3 regions of the Enterobacter cloacae complex sp. 394I7 genome follow, and region 1 is predicted to be linked to each of the others. Evidence: riboswitches for the same ligand, from Rfam matches in the RefSeq annotation. Region 1 holds a riboswitch; each other region holds the start of a gene.
The links. A riboswitch is a leader RNA that binds a small molecule or an ion and turns the genes downstream of it on or off. The one in region 1 is predicted to bind thiamine pyrophosphate.
Positions count from the first base shown of each region.

Region 1 (2,264 bases):
GCAGCGTGTCGCGGAACGCTTCCCAGGTGAGGTTTTCAGCGATACCGTTCACTTTCTCCAGCGCCTGATAGACCGGCACCGTTCCGATAGGCACCGGGCTGTTACGCAGGATCCACTCGCGGGTTTCGTGGATATAACGCCCGGTGGAGAGATCCATTACCGTGTCCGCGCCCCAGCGCGTTGACCAGACCAGCTTCTCGACCTCTTCTTCGATGGAGGAGGTGACCGCGGAGTTACCGATATTGGCGTTGACCTTCACCAGGAAGTTGCGGCCGATAATCATCGGTTCGGATTCCGGGTGATTGATGTTGGCGGGGATAATCGCGCGGCCAGCGGCCACCTCATCGCGCACAAACTCCGGGGTGATGTTTTCCGGCAGGCGGGCACCGAAACCTTCGCCCGGATGCTGGTGGCGCAGCACTTCGCTACGGATGCGCTCACGGCCCATATTTTCACGGATGGCGATAAACTCCATCTCTGGGGTGACGATCCCCTGACGCGCATAGTGCAGCTGGGTGACGCATTTGCCCGCTTTCGCACGTTTCGGCGTCAGCAGGCCCGCGAAGCGCAGTTCGTCCAGGCCGTCGTCGGCCAGACGCTCTTTGGTGTAGGCAGAGCTGCGAACCGTCAGTTCTTCGCAGTCGTTACGCGCGTCAATCCAGCGCTGGCGAAGTTTTGCCAGCCCCTGCTGCACGTTAATGGCCACATCAGGATCGCCGTATGGGCCAGACGTGTCGTAGACTGGCACGGCTTCGTTGTCTTCATACTGCGGGTTTTCTTTGCTGCCGCCAAGAAGCGTCGGGCTAAGCTGGATTTCGCGCATCGGAACGCGGATATCCGCCTGAGAGCCGGTGATGTAAATACGCTTAGAGTTCGGGAAAGCGGTGCCTTCCAGGGTGTCGATGAAGTGTTGGGCGTGTGCGCGCTGTTCGCGGCGGGTCAGTTTAGTAGTAGACATAGCTCATTCCAAAAGTGAAGGACATGGCTTGTCAGACGACGGATGAAGCAAGAGGAGATCGCCCGGGGGCGATACTACAGCAGTTTTACTCTTGTTCCCTTCGCAGGTATTAGCCTGATCAGGTTCCGCGGATCCCGAATTAACGGTCTCAGCCCGTGCTTTCACACTGGGCACTCCGACAAGAAATTTACACGCCATCGTTCGCGCTATCGCATGAATGATTTCGTGTAATACCCCCTCCTGAGAGGGGCGAATGTTTGTAAACTACTCGTTAACGATTAAGAACTCAAGCAGGCCGCGCGATGTTATCTTCGTTGCTGGCCTTAGAATCGTTATCCAGCACGAGAGCGATCAGCTTATCTTCCAGCGAGAATCGCTCTTCCAGCGCTTCGCCGAGATCGGACAGCGCCTGTTGAAACTCAAGGTAGTTGTCGTGATCGATGGCGTTCTCGAGGGTGGAATCGTAGTAATTCATGATCTGCTGGGTATTGGCTTCCAGCAGCGGGTAGAGTTTGGATGCCGTTAAATACGGGCTAGTGCCTTCCATTTCGCGGATAATGCGTTCATAAATATTGAAATGGCCGTCGGACAGGTAGTCGACCAGGCTCTGACAAAAATCATCCAGCGCTTTTTCATTCAGCCGCATAAACGATTCTTTGCCAGGCTTAATACCGACCAGATTGTAATAAGCCACGAGTAGATGCTTGCGCACATGTAGCCAGCGATCCACCAGTTTGTTACTTCCTCTAACGCGCTCAGTCAGGCTTTCTAGCTGGTTTAACATGTTCGACTCCGCAAGGTTTAGAATTGATTCTGCTTATCCAAAATGTAACCACAATGCTAACAACATGTCAGTGAAGCGAAGGTAGTGCAATAGATATGGATCGTATTATTGAAAAATCAGATCTGGGTTGGTGGATTGTCAGTCACGAACAAAAATTATGGCTGCCCGGTGGGGAAATACCCCATGGCACTGCCGATCGTTTCGATCTCGTTGGTCAGCCTGCACTGAAGATCGGCGAGTGGCAAGGGGAGCCGGTGTGGTTGATCCAGCAGCCTCGCCGCCAGGACATGGGATCCGTTCGTCAGGTGCTGGATCTCGATGTGTGCCTGTTCCAGCTGGCAGGCCGTGGCGTGCAGTTGGCCGAGTTTTACCGATCGCATAAATACTGCGGCTACTGCGGGCATACCATGCACCCGAGCAAAACCGAGTGGGCCATGCTCTGCAGCCACTGCCGTGAACGCTATTATCCGCAGATTGCGCCGTGCATTATCGTCGCTATCCGGCGTGACGATTCCATTCTGC
Region 1 covers NZ_JBXWCR010000015.1:7,303-9,566, reverse strand. Annotated here, with positions in the region: gene thiC (phosphomethylpyrimidine synthase ThiC) at 1-958, opposite strand, end outside; TPP riboswitch at 1,037-1,146, opposite strand; gene AC2FAP_RS23710 (Rsd/AlgQ family anti-sigma factor) at 1,245-1,742, opposite strand; partial or broken gene nudC (NAD(+) diphosphatase) at 1,838-2,264, shown strand, end outside.

Region 2 (2,264 bases), on a different contig from region 1:
CGGATAAGGTGATGTGGCTCCCTCAGCGCTTTTAAGCTACTGTATTTGTGGGCAATTAATTATCATTTCGTTATAGTGTTGCCTGGCAAATTTTCAATTTACCCTCAAGAAAAAATCCCCAGCTTTTTTATTCCCACATGATAATCAATATCACTTGCAAACGATAGTTATTCTCAATACAAGCCGGGTCGAAAGCCTTCGCCCCTCAGAGGGTCTATGTAGGCCCGCTCTCTGTATGCGCCTGTGGCGCTACCACTCTCAACCCTGTGGGTTTGTATGGCTTGCCACAAGATAACGCGCCACAGGCGCACAGGGGAGGCGGACGCCTCCAGGGTGGCCCGGCTGGGCCACTGGTCCACAGGGTAAAGCAACAGAATGGTATTGTGTTGTTATTAAGTAATTGAGAATAAAGGGTTATCTGAGCGAGCGCACTGTAAGAGCGGAAGGTTGGACAATGTTTGACCAGAATGCAGGCCATCCGGTAGGGAGTGCCCCCAGATATTTGGCGAAAATACTCTCATCACCCGGGGCCTCAGATCGAGGGGCCTAGCAACAATATCCAAACTCCCAGATATTTTCCCACCCAACTGGAAGGAATCCGCCCCTATTTTCTGTTCGTGTATAAGTTAGGCTGAGGGAGGCTTGCCAGTGTACACCCCCTGGATTTGGTGATCTGTTAAGTTATTGATTTTGATCGATTTTAGATCAATCATCCGTTGGCGGGAATACCCCCACCCAGACGGATGGCACACAATGAATAACGATAAGTCAAACCACCCTAAACACTTCCAATACTTGGGCCGCATGGTCACTGTTTACCCTACACACATCATTATTGATGGTATAAAGATCAGCCGTTCCCGTCTTTCCTTTGCATTCCAATTGGAATTGGCAAAAGCACTTCGACTGCATGGAGAAAGCGTATGCAGAAAATAGATTCCATTTAAATCATCACGATTGAAATTATTTTCTTAAGCCGCCTTATGGGCGGTTTTTTTGTGCCCGCCATTTATCTGTGGGACACAACGTGAGACACAAACTGGGACACAGAGGATTTTTTAGGGTTGAGTCTTTGGCTTCCCGCTGGCATGATCCAGAACAGGGATTAACGGGACGTTAATCGCAAGCTTTTGATTTTGTAGTACATGACTCGGGGTGCCCTTCCTTGTGAAGGCTGAGAAATACCCGTACCACCTGATCTGGATAATGCCAGCGTAGGGAAGTCAGATGCCTTCCCGGTCATCGCTTCTTCACGCACGGCAGGAGCGATACCATGCAGCCTGACCTGCTCGATTTACACGTTTTACATCAGTTTCGAACCCGTTCCCCACTTACCCACTGTATGACCAACGATGTGGTACAGACCTTTACGGCCAATGTGTTACTGGCGCTTGGCGCTTCCCCGGCTATGGTGATTGAAGCCGAAGAGGCTGAGCAGTTTTCCGCGCTCGCAGATGCCCTGCTGATTAACGTCGGGACGCTGACGGCGCCGCGCGCCCAGTCGATGCGCCGGGCGATTGAGCGTGCAGTGGCAGCAGGGAAACCCTGGACGCTTGACCCGGTTGCCGTAGGGGCGCTGACGTTCCGCACCCGTTTTTGCCACCAAATCCTCGCCCTGAAACCGGCGGCCATTCGCGGCAATGCCTCGGAAATTCTCGCCCTTGCCGGGATGAGTGCGGGCGGGCGCGGCGTCGATACCACCGACACGGCGGCAACTGCGCTGCCTGCCGCGCAGGCGCTGGCTCGCCAGACGAATGCCATTGTGGTGGTCACCGGTGAACGGGATTACGTCACAGACGGGCAGCGCACCCGCACGGTCGTGGGCGGTGACCCGATGATGACCCGCGTGGTGGGAACGGGATGCGCGCTCTCGGCAGTCGTGGCGGCGAGCTGCTCGCTTCCCGGCGACCGGCTGGACAACATCGCCGCCGCTTGCGGATGGATGAAACGTGCCGGATCGGCAGCCATCGCCCGGTCCGGTGGTCCCGGCAGTTTTGCCAGCGCGTTCCTCGACGCGCTCTACACTCTGGAGGAACGGGTATGAATCGGATTAACGCCCTTACCATTGCCGGTACCGACCCAAGCGGCGGCGCGGGCATTCAGGCTGATTTGAAAACTTTCTCCGCACTCGGGGCGTACGGCTGCTCGGTGATTACCGCGCTGGTGGCGCAAAATACGCGTGGCGTGCAGTCGGTTTACCGCATTGAGCCGGACTTTGTCGCCGCACAGCTGGATTCGGTTTTCAGCGATGTGCGAATCGACAC
Region 2 covers NZ_JBXWCR010000001.1:2,022,112-2,024,375, reverse strand. Annotated here, with positions in the region: TPP riboswitch at 1,142-1,238, shown strand; gene thiM (hydroxyethylthiazole kinase) at 1,274-2,044, shown strand; gene thiD (bifunctional hydroxymethylpyrimidine kinase/phosphomethylpyrimidine kinase) at 2,041-2,264, shown strand, end outside.
Region 2: another riboswitch for thiamine pyrophosphate. It lies ahead of thiM (hydroxyethylthiazole kinase); the one in region 1 lies ahead of thiC (phosphomethylpyrimidine synthase ThiC).

Region 3 (2,264 bases), on a different contig from region 1:
AATGCCGGGGAGACCATAAATTTCAGGAACTTCTCGGCCAGTTCGGGCTGTTTGCTGGATGCCGTGCGGGCTGCCACTTCGACCTGCAGATAGTGCCCTTCAGCAAAACTGGCGGCGGCGTAATTGTCTTTTTTCTCGGCGATGATGTGATAAGCCGGGGAGGTGGTGTAGCTCAGAACCAGATCACTTTCCCCTTTCAGGAACAGACCGTAGGCTTCGCTCCAGCCTTTTGTCACGGTGACGGTTTTGGCGGCCAGCTTCTGCCACGCTTGCGGAGCGTCATCGCCGTAGACTTTCTGCATCCACAGCAGCAGCCCCAGGCCTGGCGTACTGGTGCGAGGATCTTCATAAATAACGCGCCATTTCTGCTCGCTTTCGACCAGTTCCTTCAGGCTTTTCGGCGGGTTTTTAAGCTTGTTTTTGTCGTAAACAAACGCGAAGTAACCGTAATCGAACGGCACAAAGGTGTCGTCCTGCCAGCCGCCCGGGACGCTGACGGCATCGGTGGCGACGCCGCTTTTGGCAAACAGTCTGGTTTTCGAGGCGGCCTCCAGCAGGTTGTTATCCAGCCCAAGCACCACATCGGCTTTACTGTTTTTGCCTTCCATGCGCAGGCGGTTAAGCAGCGAGACGCCATCTTCCAGCGCCACGAACTTCAGTTCGCACTGACAGTCAGCTTCAAAGGCTTTTTTCACCACCGGACCCGGACCCCAGTCGGCTGAGAAGGAGTCGTAGGTGTAGACCGTCAGGACGGGCTTCGCGACAGCAGGGAGCGCAAACAGCGCCAGAAGGGGGAGAACTTTTTTTAACACTTTGCACCTCAAGGTTGAGTGGCAAAGGATTTTGAGTGACAGCCTCAAATCCCTTCGCCGGCGTTATCCGGATCAGGTTCGACGGGTATTATCTCAGCGCACATCAGTGATGCAGCACCCCGTTGAGAACGGCGCTATTGTAATGATTTGGCAAATATTACGAAAGTGTTATGGCTCCGGCGGCGAAAACCAGGCGGATTTAAAATCAAACCAGCCCAGCGTATTCATTCTGACACCGCGCATACTACGTTGCCCCTGGATCATCAGCCAGTGGTGGATCAACGGCACGATCGCTTGTTCAGCCAGCAACTGCTGGCACCATGAGGCCAGATTCATGTCGCCGGCGCGCCAGCGTGCCGCGTCCTGCTGCCAGTCCCGGTCTATGCAGTGCTGGATAAGCGGGACCTCATACAGGTGAGAGAAGAGCGAGAAATCAAGCGGCAGGGTAAAGTTGGCGCTGTTGAGCCAGATGTCGCTGACGATCTCCCCCTGATGCCATTCATCGTAATCCACCTCTTTGACATCCAGCCTCACCCCAACGGCGGCCAGCAGTCGGGTCATGATTCTGGCGATAAAGCGGTGTTCAACGTGCTCGCGATAGTAGGTCAGGGTGATGGACTCCAGCCCGGCGGGCTTGTCGCAGTATGTCGGGCGGGCGTGATGCCAGCGAGGAAGCAGACCATACGCCGGGAACCAGTAGGTCTGGTACTGCTCCTCCGCATGATAAATCAGGCTGGAGGGCGACAACACGTGGCTTATCCATTTACGCACCTCATGGTTTGCCCCGCGATGGGTACGGCTGTCGAACAGCAGGTAGTAGCACCCTTCTTCGAGCCGGCTCTCCACGGCCTTTTCGCCCGTGGTGGGCCCTTCCAGCGTCAGCCCGGCGCTCAGCTCTTCATTGAGATCCGGTAATACCCACACGTTCACTTCGTCGATCAGCGCCCGGTAGCCAAAATAGTCATCAAAAGCGCGGATTTTCAGCTGGTTGTTGTTATTGCGCGATACAGAGTAGGGGCCGGTGCCAATCGGCAGGCTGGCAAAATTATTCATCGATTCCCATTCACCGGGCAAAATCATCGACGGTACATAGCCCAGCAGCCACGGAAGCCATTTGTCCGGCTGAGACAGTTCAACATCCAGTGTCCATGCCGTAGGGGAGTGAACGCGTGAAATATGGGAATAGAGCGGTAGCGTGCAGGCGCGCTCTAAAGAGGCAATCACATCGACCATCTCCAGCTCGCGGCCGTGGTGGAAATGAATACCAGGACGTAGAAAAAAGCGCCAGTGAAGAGGAGAAAGTTGCTGCCAGTGGTGCGCAATATCCGCTTCCAGTTCCCCATTTTCCTCATTTATGCGCGTCAGGCCGCTGAATATTTGTCGGGCCATATGGGTTTCAGAGCGGCGTAACGCCGTGCCGGGTAACAGGTTTTTCATCGGTCGATAGTAGAG
Region 3 covers NZ_JBXWCR010000003.1:138,491-140,754, reverse strand. Annotated here, with positions in the region: gene thiB (thiamine ABC transporter substrate binding subunit) at 1-812, opposite strand, end outside; TPP riboswitch at 844-944, opposite strand; gene sgrR (HTH-type transcriptional regulator SgrR) at 981-2,264, opposite strand, start outside.
Region 3: another riboswitch for thiamine pyrophosphate. It lies ahead of thiB (thiamine ABC transporter substrate binding subunit); the one in region 1 lies ahead of thiC (phosphomethylpyrimidine synthase ThiC).